4 regions of the Providencia sp. 2.29 genome follow, and region 1 is predicted to be linked to each of the others. Evidence: predicted binding sites of a transcription regulator. Region 1 holds the regulator's gene; each other region holds the start of a gene.
The links. The regulator CRP, encoded in region 1, controls carbon source genes, mostly activating them, when cyclic AMP is high. The targets are predictions, from matches to a motif close to ATGTGANNNNNNTCACAT.

Region 1 (4,221 bases):
AAAGCGTAACGCAACACGTAAACTCGTTCGCTACCCGGGTTCATTACCGCTTAATTTGCTACAATTAAAGCAGCTAAAACGTATTCGTGAATTTGATGATGTGATCACCGCAAGAATTCATGGTTTTGAGAATGCGACCGACTATTACCAGAAATGCAGTGCATTACCAAGGCTGCCTCGTATTACAAAACCAACATTAATTATTCACGCAAAAGATGACCCTTTTATGGCACCTGAAGTCGTGCCAGATATCTCACGTTTACCTGCTAATATTGAATACCAAATGACAGAGCATGGTGGGCATGTTGGTTTTGTTAGTGGTAGTTTAAGAAAGCCAGAAATGTGGCTAGAGAAACGTATTCCACAGTGGCTAACACCGTATTTGGATAAACAATCATGATTATTCCTTGGAAAGATTTAGCACCTGAAACTTTGGAAAACCTAATTGAAGCTTATGTGCTCCGTGAAGGAACGGATTACGGCGAGCATGAAAAGACGTTACAGCAGAAAGTGGATGATGTGAAACGGCTGTTAGTTTCTGGGGAAATTGTGCTAGTCTGGTCAGAATTGCACGAATCTGTTAATTTTATGCCTAAAAATCAGTTTCGCCCGTAACCCCGTTTCGCTCATGGCTTAAACAGCGTGGACGTAACGCAACACAGGGAGTCCACGATGTCAAAAAAGCACCCCATTATTGCAATTACCGGTTCTAGCGGTGCTGGAACCACCTCAACAAGTCTGGCATTTCGTAAAATATTCCACCAATTAAATATTCAAGCCGCAACCTTAGAAGGTGATAGTTTCCATCGTTATACTCGGCCTGAAATGGACATGGCTATTCGCAAGGCGAGAGAGCAAGGCCGCCATATCAGCTACTTTGGTCCAGAAGCCAATGACTTCGCCTTATTAGAGCAGACACTGTTAGAGTATGGCTTACATGGTAATGGTAAATCGCGTAAGTACCTGCATACCTATGATGAAGCGGTACCGTATGGGCTTCAACCCGGTACATTTACGCCATGGGAGTCCCTGCCTGCGAACAGTGATATTCTTTTTTATGAAGGCTTGCATGGCGGGGTGGTGACGCCAGAAAATGATGTTGCACAACATGTTGATTTATTGGTGGGCGTTGTACCAATTGTTAACCTTGAATGGATTCAAAAGTTGATCCGCGATACGACCGAACGCGGCCATTCACGTGAAGCCGTCATGGACTCCGTCGTTCGTTCAATGGGGGATTACATCAACTATATTACGCCGCAATTTTCACGTACGCATATTAATTTCCAACGCGTCCCCACTGTCGACACATCAAACCCATTTTCTGCGAAAGCGATCCCTTCACAAGATGAAAGTTTTATTGTGATCCGTTTTAGGGGGCTGGAACAAATTGACTTCCCATATTTACTGTCCATGTTAAACGGCTCATTTATATCAGCAATGAATACCATTGTTGTTCCTGGCGGTAAATTAGGCTTAGCCATGGAATTAATTATGACACCTCTCGTTGAAAAATTAATAAAGCAGAAACACGATTAAGCGCCGATGATGCTTATTATTATTTAATAAATAAGCATCATGAATTAAAAAAATTATATAATTAATAAATAAATTATTGATTCTGGATTTCAAAACTGTGGGTAACTTTAACCGCTTTTTCTAACATTAAAGAGACTGAGCAATATTTTTCAGCCGAAAGTTGAACTGCACGTTCAACCGCTTTTTCCGTTAAATCCGTTCCAGTTACAATAAAATGTAAGTTGATATGGGTAAAATAACGTGGAGCTTCATCGCGGCGTTGTGAGGTTAATTTAACTTCACAACCTTTTACGTCATGGCGGCCTTTTTGTAGAATAGACACAACATCCACTGAACTACACCCCCCAACCGCCATTAACACCATTTCCATTGGACTTGGAGCTTTATCACCTGAATTGCCATCCATCATAACTTGATGGCCTGATGCTGATTCTCCTAAAAATGAGAGACCTTCAACCCATTTAACTCTTGCTTCCATATTTAATTCCCCTAGGAAAATATTTTCTAAAAGATAACATTGTTGCATAAATACTTTCAATCAAATAGCTGCTTTAAGATGCTGAACCGATAAAAGCAAGACTTTCTCGGTTGAATATGTTACAAACAAAGTTCCACCTGATAGGGTTAAGATCAAAACTCAAGGTTTCAATTGATAATATTATAGTGTTGGTATTAACTTGCTCTATAATGCGAATTAATATGCTAAGCTAGTGACTTTAAAAACCAGCCGTTCTCGTTACAATTAACTGAATGGCTGTATTAACATACAGAGGATAACGCTAATGGTTCTCGGCAAGCCACAAACAGACCCTACTCTTGAATGGTTTTTGTCACACTGCCATATTCATAAATATCCATCCAAGAGCACTCTGATTCATCAGGGTGAAAAAGCAGAAACCCTTTACTATATCGTTAAAGGCTCAGTGGCTGTTTTAATCAAAGATGAAGAAGGCAAAGAAATGATCCTCTCCTATTTAAATCAGGGAGATTTCATTGGTGAACTAGGGTTATTTGAAGAAGGACAAGAACGTTCAGCTTGGGTTAGAGCAAAAAGTGCCTGCGAAGTCGCTGAAATTTCTTACAAAAAATTCCGTCAACTTATTCAGGTCAATCCTGATATTCTTATGCGCCTTTCTGCGCAAATGGCAAGTCGCCTGCAAACCACCTCAGAAAAAGTCGGTAACCTTGCTTTCCTTGATGTGACAGGCCGTATTGCACAAACTCTGCTTAATTTAGCGAAACAGCCCGATGCGATGACGCATCCAGATGGAATGCAAATTAAGATCACTCGCCAAGAAATTGGCCAAATCGTTGGTTGTTCACGCGAAACCGTTGGTCGCATTTTGAAAATGCTAGAAGACCAAAATCTGATCTCCGCACACGGTAAAACGATTGTCGTGTACGGTACTCGTTAACCGATATTAGTCTCACCACTTTGGTAAGACCGCGATTGCATAATGGCTTTATATCTTTGATATAGAGCCATTTTTGCTTCAACATCACCGAAAAACCAGAAAATAGCATTAATATCGTTATTTTATATTATTCATATCTACTAAAAAATAAAATCTAGAATAATTAATATACTATTATTTGAAGGTTTTATTAAAATGAAAATAAGTGAACATCGTCCATCCCTAAAATATATCAACCAAACAATCACGGCTCATGCAGAGATGCTAAAGCGTGGCAATATGACCCCTGAGACAATCTCTGAATCATGCCGGATAAAAAGAAATAATTTAGAGGCAAAATATAAGTTTCTTAACGAAACAAATAGCATTAAGCCAATATCAATCACCTTACCTACACCAGTAAAATTCGATGACAACGCATTTAAAGAGCGACAAGCTAAAATCGATGCGGCAATGAATATCGCCAATATCCTAAAGGAGAGTCAACTCCCTTCTCTGCCCTCATTATCGTTACCATTGAACTATTCATTAAAATCGAAGCATTCAACAAATACGATTAAAGAGCATGATTGTAATATGAGTGGTAACCAGTCAGCTCATTCGCTAAATATACCTAGACCCACAACGGATCTTCGACAAAAACTTGAGCAGTTGAGATCTAAATGTGAGAGGGTTGCTGCTAATTTAGATGCTAATAGTTATTCTGCTGAATCACTAAAGGTGAATTCAATGATCCACCTGAAAAAATTAGAACTCAATGCAAGCCTTATTGGCACTGACTACTCAGAGCTGGATTTAGTATGGTATATGGATAAAAAAGCACAAACTCAATCCGAGAAAGAGGCAATAATTAAAAATTTCACGCCCCCAAAACCAATCGCACATCAAAAAGGAAGCCGAATTCCCCTCAAGATACCGACTATCACTCAGGAATTAGATCAACCTAGAAAAAAACGTTCCATTCATCAGGCTACTGACATTATTTCATCTCATTCTCAGGGCAAGGGGCGAGTGATTATCAATGGGCAGGTAAAAAGAGACCTGAGTGGAATGGCATTATCCCCTTCGACTGCCGATCCGCGCAAAACAAATATCGATAAAATGCCAAAGAAAGAAATTAGCATTAATCATACAAAAAATATCAATACAAAAAGTGCTAAGGCATGTTGACCTTTGCTGTTTATTTTTTAATAAATCATATAGGGAGCCACATGACTGAACATGCTAAGGCAATCATGTTTTCATAATTGCTTGTTAATTTGTGATA
Region 2 (4,221 bases), 1.9 Mb from region 1:
ACCGTATACCGTGGTTTTTTGGATATCACCAATATTGAGGTAAGTGTGCATTGCGGCTGTGGTTTCAAAATCACCATAGCTTTCTAATTCTAACTCACAGGTCTCACCGAGTTTCATTCGCAATATCAATGTAAACTCATGTGGCCATAGTTTGCGTGTATATTCGTTATCTGTCAGAGTGAAGGTGAGGATCACGCCATCTTCATGTTCATTATGTGCAGTAAATTGCCACGGTAAAATGCGGGCGAAACCATGACTTGGGCTACCCGCGGGGCCAAACCAAGGCCAGCAAATAGGGATACCCCCACGAATGGCTGTACCTGCTTTGAAAGCACTTTCACTGCTTAGCCAGATGCACGGTTTTTGACCACAAGGTTGCCAATCGATTAATTGTGCACCTTGAATACTAACGGCACCACGCACTTTAGGATGCGAAACAATAATTAAGGGTAATTCACCCAATTGGCGTTGGCTAATGTAGGCTGAAAGTTGCTTAATCACCGGTAAAGCAAAGAGTTTATCGTGCATAATTATTTGCCTGTGAATAGAGAAACAGTGAATACAAATAGGTTAGCAGAACTTAGGAAAACCGTCATTCACTCTAAGAGGTAAGTGAGGGGCTCCTGACAATTTAGGAGCGAATAAAAGCAAAAGAGCCGCCTAAAGGCGGCTCAAATTAACCATAAAACGCTAATAACTCTTATTTAGAGATGTGAGCGATCAGGTCTAGAACTTTGTTTGAATAACCTGTTTCGTTGTCATACCAAGAAACCAGTTTTACAAAGTTGTCGTTCAGTGCGATACCTGCTTTAGCATCGAATACTGAAGTCAGTTTTTCACCGTTGAAGTCAGTTGATACAACGTCATCTTCAGTGTAACCCAGAACACCTTTCAGCTCGCCCGCAGCCGCTTCTTTGATAGCGTCACAGATTTGAGCGTAAGTGGCTGGTTTTTCCATACGTACAGTTAAGTCAACAACTGAAACGTTTGGAGTAGGAACACGGAAAGACATACCAGTCAGTTTGCCATTCAACTCAGGAATAACTTTACCTACCGCTTTAGCAGCACCAGTTGAAGATGGGATGATGTTTTGAGAAGCACCACGACCACCACGCCAGTCTTTGTGAGAAGGACCATCAACAGTTTTTTGAGTTGCTGTTGTTGCGTGAACAGTCGTCATCAGACCTTCGATAATGCCGAATTTGTCATTGATAACTTTAGCCAGAGGTGCCAAGCAGTTAGTTGTACAAGAAGCGTTAGAAACGATTTCTTGACCTGCATAGCTCTTATGGTTAACACCCATAACGAACATTGGCGTGTCGTCTTTTGAAGGGCCAGTCAGAACAACTTTTTTCGCGCCTGCTTGGATGTGTTTACGTGCAGTTTCATCAGTTAAGAAGATACCTGTTGCTTCTGCAACAACGTCAACACCAACTTCGTTCCACTTCAGGTTTGCAGGATCTTTCTCTGCAGTGACGCGAATTTTTTTGCCATTTACAACTAGGTGACCATCTTTAACTTCAACAGTACCGTTGAAACGACCGTGAGTAGAGTCATATTTCAGCATGTATGCCATATAGTCTGCATCGAGCAGGTCGTTGATAGCAACGATTTCGATATCAGAACGCTCTTGTGCAGCACGGAAAACGATACGGCCAATACGACCAAAACCATTAATACCTACTTTGATAGTCATAGTATTTCCACCAGCTATTTATTCGTGAATTAAGTTGTAGTTAAAGTTACCAAAACCTTGCCAGCCGTCAAGCGGAATCGTGTCAATTATTGAAAAAAATCAAAACAACTCGCACTAATTGCTTACTTGTCAGCCACTTTAGAGGCAAATACATCCGCACGTATTATCGGGATTGTGCGGGATAATGAAACCTGCTATCAGTGATATATGTGAAACTCGTCACAAATCAAAACACAAAGCACTATGTTAATTAGTTTAGAATATCTTTATAAAACGTGTTGTTAATTTTTTGTTGCACCAAATGGGGGTATTCTTAGCTTAATACCACTCAGTTATTTCAATATTTGGGTTTGATATGACAGATAAAAGTAAGCAACCGATTGATATCTCGGAGCTAAATGATATTCAGCAATATGTCACTCAGCAGGCAGGGACCGAGCGTCCGTTCACTGGTGTGTTATTGCATAATCGTAAAGATGGGGTGTATGAATGCCTGTGTTGTGGTACACCACTTTTTCTATCAGACACTAAATTTGATGCAGGGTGCGGGTGGCCGAGTTTTTATCAACCAATGACTGAAGATGCGATTAAGTATATCGAAGATTTCTCCCATGGAATGCATCGGATTGAAGTGCGTTGTCAAAATTGTAATGCCCACTTAGGACATGTGTTTCCTGATGGTCCACAACCAACGGGGCAACGTTACTGCATTAATTCAGCATCATTAAGTTTTATCGATGAGAAAACTGGCGAAAAGACCCGTGGATAGGGTGCTGAAGCTAGCTGACGCTGAAAACTAAATTAAGCAATATCGATTCAGCTAAGTTGAAATAGATAATATGTCAAATGAACTACTAACTGGGTCTCTTTGAAGGAGTTGTGAAGTGAGTGTAAATTTAGAGCCAGAGCAATTAGAGCAACTGTTATCAGTGATGACCCCTGAAATTTATCAGCGTTTGGTGACAGCCGTTGAATTAGGAAAATGGCCTGATGGTGTCGCATTAACCCCTGAGCAAAAAGAGCATAGCTTACAGATGGTGATGTTATGGCAGTCTCGTCATAATCATGATCCTGAACATATGACCATTGGTACGGATGGGCAGATCACGATGAAAAGTAAGCAGGAACTTAAATCGATGTTTCAAGGGGAAATGTTGGCAACCTTGAAGCCACAAAATAAAGACGAATAATCGCAATTAGAGGCAGGCGACAGGCGAAATAACACGCTAGGCATACAGAAAAACGAAATGAACAGTGTGCCTTGTCGCCGTGGTTGAAAATGGCGCAATCAGCGTTGATAAAACATGGATATGGGGGAGAGGTACTCGCGTGTGCTTTTTATTCAATCTATGTCAAACAACCAATAGTGTTAGCGACTAGCCAATACCTTGCCTTAAAAGGGCAAGGTACGTCGTTGTTAATTATTGCAGAGAATCGGTGGTGAGTAGGGTCGCCCCTTTTTGTGACATCTCGGCTAATGCGAGTTCACTATCCATTGCGGATAAATTTACGCCTCGGCAACCATCGGTAAGTACATCAACGTTATATCCCAGCTTTAACGCATCAAGTACCGTGAATTTGACACAATAATCGGTCGCTATCCCCATAATGAATAATTGGGTAATTTGTTGCTCTTGTAACCAAGCGTGTAATCGCGTCTGGCTTACTTTATCATTGTCGAAAAAAGCACTGTAGCTGTCTACTTGCGGATTTTCACCCTTCGTAAAAACTTCACAAATGGCATCTCGGTTGAGTTCCGGATGAAACTCAGCGCCAACTTCCCCTTGAACGCAATGAACGGGCCACCACACTTGGGGAATGCCATTAAGCGTACCAATGTCACCAACTTGTGTTCCTGAATTAACAGCAAAGCTCAGGTGATTAGCGGGGTGCCAGTCTTGACTAGCGATAATCGGAATATTTTGTCGTTGGCATAGCTCTATCGCCTTATTCGCTGTTTTTATTACCGTTTCACTATCGGCGACAGCAAGGGCACCACCTGTACAAAAATCATTTTGTAGATCAACTAACAGTAAAGCGGATTTAACTAAATCCTCATTTGGCTTATTCATCGGCATAGCTGAGTTCACCTCTAAGATTATGTTGCATTAATTCCCGAACATGTGCCGGTGTATATTCTTGACTAAGTAAGTAATGTAACTTACTCAATGCAGCTTCAAATGTCATATCAAATCCACTGATAACGCCTGCCTCGGCAAGTGCATGTCCTGTCGCATAGCCTTCCATATTGACTCGACCTGAAATGCACTGTGTCAGATTTACCACAATAATGCCTCGGTTTGTAGCATCATGGAGAATTTTCAGTAATTCAGGGCGTTGTGGGGCATTTCCGACACCATAGGAGCGTAAAATCAGAGCTTTTACAGGTTGTTGGAGTATGTTACGTACAATTTCAATAGACAGTCCGGGATAGAGCATAACGACACCAATCGGTTGTGGTGTGATCCGGTGGCAGATTAATGGGCCAACACCGATTGGGGCTGGGCAGGTATTAAAAGTACGAA
Region 3 (4,221 bases), 320 kb from region 1:
GTTCTCTTTCTACATCAATCTAGCATTAAGTGAACAGGGATACTTCCATGCAACTCATTATGAGTCTGGTTGGGATGGCAGTACTGATTGGTATTGCCGTACTATTTTCCAGCAATCGTCGAGCGATTAAACTCCGTACCGTTGGCGGGGCTTTCCTTATCCAAATCGTTATCGGTGCATTCGTGCTTTATGTACCAGCAGGTCGTAGCGTATTACAAGGGATGTCTGATGGCGTTTCTAAAGTCATCAGTTATGGCCAAGATGGGATGAACTTTATTTTTGGCGGCCTTGTTTCTGACAAAATGTTTGAACTATTCGGCGGCGGCGGGTTTATTTTCGCACTACGTGTACTGCCAATTATTGTCTTCTTCTCTTCTTTAATTGCCGTTCTTTACTACCTTGGCATTATGCAGCTGGTTATCAAGATTCTTGGTGGTGGCCTGCAAAAAGTACTTGGCACATCAAGGACGGAGTCTCTATCTGCAACAGCGAATATCTTTGTTGGGCAAACGGAAGCACCATTAGTTGTACGTCCTTATATCTCTACCATGACCAACTCTGAGTTATTCGCGGTAATGTGTGGTGGTTTGGCCTCTGTTGCTGGGTCTGTACTGGCAGGCTATGCTCAAATGGGTGTTCCAATGGAATACTTGATTGCAGCATCATTCATGGCGGCGCCAGGTGGATTACTGTTTGCTAAACTCTTAGTGCCAGAAACGGAAAAAGCGTATGATAATGTCAATGCGACAGAGCTGATTGCTGAAGATGAGCGCCCTGCAAATATTATCGATGCAGCCGCTTCAGGTGCTGCTTCCGGTATGCAATTGGCCTTGAACGTAGGTGCGATGTTACTGGCATTTATCGCTTTAATCGCCCTAATTAACGGTATCTTAGGTGGTATTGGTGGCTGGTTCGATTACCCTGAACTGTCTCTTGAATTAATTCTAGGTTGGTTGTTTGCTCCGATTGCTTATTTGATCGGTGTGTCATGGAGTGAAGCAACAATTGCAGGTTCATTTATTGGACAGAAAATTGTTGTCAACGAATTCGTGGCCTTTATGAACTTTGGTGAATACATGAAAGCCGATGCGGATGTACTTGCAGCCGGTAAGCAAGTTCTGTCTGATCACACTAAAGCCATTATTTCATTTGCACTGTGTGGGTTCGCTAACCTATCTTCTGTGGCTATCTTACTTGGGGGGCTTGGGGGCATGGCGCCAAACCGTCGTGGTGATGTGGCACGCTTAGGTATGAAAGCGGTTCTCGCGGGTACACTCTCTAACTTAATGAGTGCAACAATTGCTGGTTTCTTCCTAACACTCGCAATTATATAACCTCAAATCTTTGAGAAAGGGCAAATGCCCTTTCTCTTTCATTATTATTTCATTATTTTCAGCTATATTCTTTCTTACTTTTTATTTCATCCTTCTATTTTTGAACTACGCTTAATCAAGTGTATTTATGGCGTGAAGTGACAAAAAAAGTCATAAAAAGCCATTTGAGAGAATAAAATTGAGACTAATTAGCGTATAATTGAGACATTGTTCACAAATATGTATTTAACAATGTAACTTTCAGGCAATTAATGTGATTTGTGGCACATAAAATAGCCGAGTTCCATGGTCAAATAGGTATAAATTAGCTGCTATGGGCTGCTAGTTCTCAGAGTGCATACACTCTAGGGCATTGTGCGGTGAGAAGGAATTCAGCTGCTACATTCGGGTTTTCGAGTAGCATCTTTAAGGAACCAAGCCCGCTCGCCAACAAAGAACGTGTTGTTCTGACAGAATTCACAAAGTTGGAGAGTTTTTATGACTGATTTAACTGTAGCTGCGCAACGCGCACTAAATCTAATGGATTTAACCACCCTGAATGATGACGATACTGATGAGAAAGTGATTGCACTGTGTCATCAAGCGAAAAGTCCTGCAGGGCAAACGGCTGCCATCTGTATCTACCCTCGTTTCATCCCTGTTGCCCGTAAAGCACTACGTGAGCAAGGTACGCCAGAAGTGCGTATTGCAACAGTGACTAACTTCCCTCACGGTAATGACGATATTGATATTGCACTGGCTGAAACGCGTGCGGCAATCGCTTATGGTGCAGATGAGGTTGACGTGGTTTTCCCGTATCGTGCATTAATGGCTGGGAACGAAAAAATTGGTTTTGATTTAGTGAAAGCCTGTAAAGAGGCTTGCGCTGCTGCAAATGTACTTTTGAAAGTCATTATTGAAACGGGTGAGCTAAAAGATCCGGCTCTGATCCGTAAGGCTTCTGAAATTTCAATTAAAGCAGGAGCAGATTTCATTAAAACATCAACAGGTAAAGTACCTGTTAACGCCACCCTTGAAAGTGCTGAGATCATGATGCAAGTGATCCATGATATGGGCGTAGCAAAAACAGTGGGTTTTAAACCGGCTGGTGGTGTGCGTACCGCTGAAGAAGCTGCTCAATACTTAGCATTAGCAGATAGAATTTTAGGTAAAGATTGGGTTGATGCTCGCCATTTCCGTTTTGGTGCATCAAGCCTGTTAGCTAATTTGCTGAATACGCTTGGTTTTGAAACTAAAAAATCAAGCAGTAGTTATTAATTAGACCGCGCTTAAGCGATTACCTAGATTCTGTTTGAATTAAGGAGCATACCGTGTTTCTGGCACAAGAAATTATCCGTAAAAAACGTGATGGTAAACCACTGAGCGAAGAAGAAATTCGTTTCTTCATTAATGGTGTACGCGATAATTCAGTTTCTGAAGGTCAAATAGCCGCTTTGGCAATGACCATCTATTTTAATGATATGACCATGGCTGAGCGTGTTGCCCTGACGTTAGCAATGCGTGATTCAGGCACTGTTTTAAATTGGAAATCATTAAACTTAAATGGCCCACTCGTCGATAAACACTCTACGGGTGGCGTTGGTGATGTCACCTCATTGATGTTAGGTCCAATGGTAGCGGCATGTGGCGGCTATGTTCCGATGATTTCGGGGCGTGGTTTAGGCCATACCGGTGGCACACTGGATAAGCTTGAAGCGATCCCTAATTTCGATATTTTCCCTAATGATGAGCGTTTTCGTGACATTATTCGTGACGTTGGTGTTGCAATTATTGGGCAGACGAGTTCACTCGCACCTGCGGATAAACGCTTTTACGCAACACGTGATATCACTGCAACGGTTGACTCTATTCCACTGATTACCGCCTCTATTTTAGGTAAAAAATTGGCAGAGGGCCTTGATGCACTAGTCATGGATGTTAAGGTGGGTTCAGGTGCATTTATGCCAACCTACGAAAAATCAGAGCAACTGGCCGAGTCCATTGTTAAAGTCGCTAATGGTGCGGGGTGTAAAACAACCGCACTGTTAACCGACATGAATGAAGTACTCGCTTCTAGTGCCGGTAATGCGGTTGAAGTACGCGAAGCCGTTCAGTTCTTAACGGGCGAATACCGTAACCCTCGTTTGTATGAAGTGACGATGGCGCTGTGTGTTGAAATGCTGGTGTCTGGTTCATTGGCGGCAAATAGAGAAGAAGCTCGCCAAAAATTACAAGCAGTCTTAGATAACGGTAAGGCAGCGGAAGTCTTTGGTCGTATGGTTGCGGCTCAAAAAGGCCCAAGTGACTTTGTTGAAAACTACAACAAATATTTGCCTACTGCTGTACTGAGCAAAGCGGTGTATGCAGAGAAAGCGGGTATAATTACCGCGATGGATACACGTGCGCTCGGCATGTCTGTTGTGACATTAGGTGGTGGCCGTCGTAAGGCAACGGATCCGATTGATTATAGTGTTGGTTTGAGCGATATCGCCGCGTTAGGTACTTCGGTTGATAATCAAACTCCACTAGCAATTATTCATGCTAATAGCGAGAAATCGTGGGAAGAAGCGGCAAAAGAGGTGCGTGCAGCCATGGTTATTGGTGATCAAAAACCAGAAACGACGCCAATGGTTTATCGCCAAATTAGTGAATAATTGACAAACAGTTTTATCAGTGGCACTTCCTAATTAGGAAAGATGACGCAGGAGAGAAGTTATGAAACGTACATTTATTATGGTGTTGGATTCTTTTGGGATTGGTGCAGCCGGTGATGCGCACAAATTTAATGATGAAGGTTCAAACACATTAGGTCATATTGCAGAGGCCTGTGCACGTGGTGATGCAGACAAAGGTCGTCAAGGACCACTGCATTTACCTAACTTAACCAAATTGGGTTTAGGTAAAGCGG
Region 4 (4,221 bases), 1.9 Mb from region 1:
ATCAGTGACGATAAATGCACGTTTTGCGCCATCCGTTGCGATCTCTTCAAGTGCAATAGGGAGACAACCGCGACGGAAATAGATTGAGTTAGGAAGTTTATGCCACAACATATTTTCAGCTCTTTTCGCCACGGTTTTAGTATTGATCAAATGTTTTGGTCCAACGTTTTCAGAGATTGAGTTACCACCCCATGAACCGCAACCAAGTGTGAGAGAAGGCGCTAATTTAAAGTTATAGAGGTCACCGATACCCCCTTGTGAAGCGGGCGTATTAATGAGGATACGCGCGGTTTTCATTTTGACGCCGAAGTAATTAACACGTTCAGCTTGGTTATCTTGGTCTGTATATAGACAAGAGGTGTGACCGATACCCCCCATTTCGACTAATTGCTCGGCTTTGTCTACAGCCTCTTCAAAGTTTTTAGCGCGATACATGGCGAGGAGTGGCGATAATTTTTCGTGGGCAAATGGCTCTGAATCTGCAATCACCTTGACTTCACCAATAAGTATTTTCGTGGTTACAGGTACAGTAACACCGGCCATTTCAGCGATTTTATATGCAGTTTGACCAACAATTGCTGCGTTCAGACTACCATTTTTCAAAATAACATCTTGAACGGCTTTAAGCTCTTTACCTTGCAGTATATAGCCACCGTGGGTCGCGAAGCGTTCACGAACCTGATTATAAATTTCATCGACGACAACAACGGATTGCTCGGATGCACAGATGACGCCATTATCGAAGGTTTTTGACATCAAGATAGACGCCACAGCACGTTTGATATCGGCTGTTTCATCGATAACAACCGGTGTATTACCTGCGCCTACACCAATAGCAGGTTTACCGGAGCTGTATGCCGCTTTCACCATACCAGGACCACCTGTTGCTAAAATCAGGTTGATATCCTCGTGATGCATCAATGCATTAGATAATTCGACCGATGGTGCATCGATCCAACCGATAATATCTTTCGGTGCACCAGCTTCGATAGCTGCTTTAAGAACAATTTCTGCCGCTTTATTGGTTGCATTTTTAGCGCGAGGGTGCGGAGAAAAAATAATTGCATTACGCGTTTTTAAACTAATTAAAGATTTAAAAATGGCGGTTGAGGTTGGGTTAGTGGTTGGAACGATACCACAGATAATACCGATAGGTTCAGCGATAGTAATTGTTCCAAAAGTTGGGTCTTCAGAAAGCACGCCACAGGTTTTTTCGTCTTTATAGGCATTATAAATATATTCAGAGGCAAAGTGATTTTTGATCACCTTATCTTCAACAATACCCATACCTGATTCTTCTACAGCAAGTTTAGCGAGCGGGATCCGTGCGTCTGCTGCTGCAAGCGCTGCTGCGCGGAAAATGCGGTCAACTTGCTCTTGAGAGAAGTTAGCGAATTCACGCTGAGCTTTTTTGACACGAGCAACGAGGTCATTGAGTTCGGTAACATTAGTTACTGACATAGAGATTACTCCTGATAAATGTTAAACTTTTTAAGCCAATGAGCAGTGCTTCTTGAAACATTAAAACGCTAAAAACTGAGTAGATAAATTATAGTTTATATTTATTAACATATTTTATTTATCCGCTTATTGGCTTAAAAAGCTTTTAGTACAAGGTGAAAAGCGTACTTTTCTTAAATTAACTCCCTCTATCAGTTAAGAATAGATTAGCATTATTTGTGTTTATTGATGTGATTTAGATCACAAAAATCCAAAGCTGACTCCTTTCAGCAAGCCTATTTTGAGGGAATGCATGTTTTTTGTTGAAATTAGACACAATATTTTTTGATAACGAATAAAAAGAGCTAAAAAATCATATTATTTGCATGAAGTTTAAGCGAATAACTAACAGTAACCGCTAAAATAAAACTTAGCAGAATCTATTTTATTTATTTAGTGATAAACTTTAACTATCTGTGATTTTCTTAAATCTGATTATTTAAAGGTGCTGATGCGTGAGTGCAGGATTACTTGATTTATCAGGCTATATAAAATTTTTTATTGGTCTTTTTGCGTTAGTAAACCCAGTGGGAATTCTGCCTGTGTTTATTAGCATGACTAATTATCAAAGTAGCGCTGGGCGTAACAAAACAAATACGATAGCGAATACTTCTGTCGCTATCATTTTATGTACATCATTATTAATCGGTGATTCAATTCTGCAAGTATTTGGTATTTCTATCGATTCATTCCGCATTGCGGGTGGAATATTAATTGTAACGATTGCAATGTCGATGATCAGTGGGAAAATCGGTGAAGACAAACAAAATAAACAAGAGAAAACAGAAACAGCAGTGCGAGATAGTATCGGGGTAGTACCACTTGCATTACCGCTAATGGCAGGACCGGGGGCAATTAGCTCTTGTATCGTTTGGTCATCTCGGTGGCATGGTTGGCAAAACTTTATCGGTCTGGCGCTGACAAGTATTGTGTTTGCATTTTGCTGTTGGTTACTGTTCCGCTCGGCATCATTGCTTGTTCGCTACTTAGGGCAAACAGGGATTAACGTGGTGACGCGAATTATGGGACTGCTTCTGATGTCTCTGGGGATAGAGTTTATTGTTACAGGGGTTAAAGCATTATTTCCCGGTCTTCTATAATCATTTTTTGACATACTAATTCTCTTGCTCATAGATCACTATTATATGGTGATCTATAAGTGTCTATTACATTAGTAATAATATTCCGATTAAAAAAACGCCAAACAAATAAACACCATTATCGTTTTTTAACTTATAGGTATCACTAATAAAAAATGATGGTGTTATTCTATTAAATGATAGTCATAAATAGATTATCTTTTGCCTGCTAATCTGCTGTTATTTTGTGCTGATTTCAATTCCCTTTTCTTATAATAATATGTCGCATTTTTTGCTAAATAAGGCATAAAAAGTAAGGAAATGTGAGCCAAGTAAATTTTTGCGCTATTTAATTTATTCAATGTTAATGATATGTTTAAACAAGTCTCAATTGTGCGAATAGATGAATAACAGAATAATCATCTATTTATACAATAAAATCATAACGCTTTTAGTTTAATACAGGCTTGTCTAGCTTGCGGGTGATTACACAATTTTAACATTTTGTAACAAAAATGTGAGAGGCCAAAAGTGGATTATTAAAACTAATCCAAAGGGAAATACTCTAAGTTTCAGGGTATGACGCGAAACAAAATAACCAGATAGGATGCTGAAGTTTGTTGTAGCAACCAAATAACCGTTGAGGGTGATAATGAATTTTTTTACCAAGAGTTTGTATTCACTACCTATATTTTTAGTTGCATTACACACTAATGCAGATCCAGTGTCTGCGTCGATTAAGCAAGCGATTACCATTAATAACGGCACAGAGGTTTCGTCATTAGACCCCCATAAAGTCGAAGGGATCCCTGAGAGCAATATTATTCTTAATCTTCTTGAAGGGCTAGTTTATACGGATGTGGATGGTAAGGTGACACCCGGTGTTGCCGAAAGTTGGACTAATGATAATTATACTACATGGGTGTTTACTCTCAGAGATAATGCCAAGTGGAGCGATGGTACACCAGTGACTGCACAAGACTTTGTGTATAGCTGGCAGCGGTTAGCCGACCCTAAAACAGGCTCTCCTTATTCAAGTTACTTGCAAAATGCCTATATTGAGAATGCTTCTGAAATTTTAAAAGGTAAAAAGCCAATTGAGTCTCTTGGTGTGAAAGCGTTGGATGAGAAACATTTGCAAGTCACGTTGACCCATCCAGTACCTTATTTTATCGATATGCTTAATCACACGGCGATGAAGCCCGTAAACAGAAAAGCGATTGAAAAATATGGCGATAAATGGACTCAGCCCAAAAATTTTATCGGCAATGGAGCCTATGTATTAGATAAATGGGTTGTCAATGAACGGATTGTTTTGAAGCGTAATCCACAGTATTGGAATAATCAAAACAGTAAAATTGATGAAGCGACATTTTTAGCTATTTCTTCAGAAGTGAGTGATGTAAACCGTTATCGTAGCGGTGAAATTGATATCAGTAATTCAGCAATTCCGCCTGTTCTTTATAAAAAAATGCAAATAGAACGGCCGAACGAATTATATATTCGTCCTTACCTATGTACGTTCTACTACGAGATTAATAATAGCAAACCACCATTTACCGATCCGAGAGTGCGAGAGGCGATAAAGCTCGGGTTAGATAGGGAAACCATTACGAATAAAATAATGGCACAAGGGCAAATT

Region 2: the regulator CRP is predicted to act here: its motif matches at 1,904-1,921, upstream of msrB (peptide-methionine (R)-S-oxide reductase MsrB).
Region 3: the regulator CRP is predicted to act here: its motif matches at 1,586-1,603, upstream of deoC (deoxyribose-phosphate aldolase).
Region 4: the regulator CRP is predicted to act here: its motif matches at 1,690-1,707, upstream of adhE (bifunctional acetaldehyde-CoA/alcohol dehydrogenase).

Annotation. Positions count from the first base shown of each region.
Region 1 covers NZ_CP065420.1:373,033-377,253, reverse strand. The annotation lists gene I3B46_RS01620 (hydrolase) at 1-400, shown strand, start outside; gene I3B46_RS01615 (YheU family protein) at 397-615, shown strand; gene I3B46_RS01610 (phosphoribulokinase) at 673-1,539, shown strand; gene I3B46_RS01605 (OsmC family protein) at 1,613-2,017, opposite strand; gene crp (cAMP-activated global transcriptional regulator CRP) at 2,322-2,954, shown strand; gene I3B46_RS01595 (hypothetical protein) at 3,150-4,124, shown strand; partial or broken gene I3B46_RS01590 (IS5/IS1182 family transposase) at 4,150-4,221, opposite strand, start outside.
Region 2 covers NZ_CP065420.1:2,245,812-2,250,032, forward strand. The annotation lists gene I3B46_RS10295 (D-hexose-6-phosphate mutarotase) at 1-528, opposite strand, end outside; gene gapA (glyceraldehyde-3-phosphate dehydrogenase) at 701-1,696, opposite strand; gene msrB (peptide-methionine (R)-S-oxide reductase MsrB) at 2,052-2,465, shown strand; gene I3B46_RS10310 (YeaC family protein) at 2,581-2,886, shown strand; gene pncA (bifunctional nicotinamidase/pyrazinamidase) at 3,118-3,774, opposite strand; gene ansA (asparaginase) at 3,761-4,221, opposite strand, start outside.
Region 3 covers NZ_CP065420.1:689,379-693,599, forward strand. The annotation lists gene I3B46_RS02960 (NupC/NupG family nucleoside CNT transporter) at 60-1,334, shown strand; gene deoC (deoxyribose-phosphate aldolase) at 1,812-2,591, shown strand; gene deoA (thymidine phosphorylase) at 2,645-3,967, shown strand; gene deoB (phosphopentomutase) at 4,029-4,221, shown strand, end outside.
Region 4 covers NZ_CP065420.1:2,266,127-2,270,347, forward strand. The annotation lists gene adhE (bifunctional acetaldehyde-CoA/alcohol dehydrogenase) at 1-1,461, opposite strand, end outside; gene I3B46_RS10395 (YchE family NAAT transporter) at 1,956-2,600, shown strand; gene I3B46_RS10400 (ABC transporter substrate-binding protein) at 3,232-4,221, shown strand, end outside.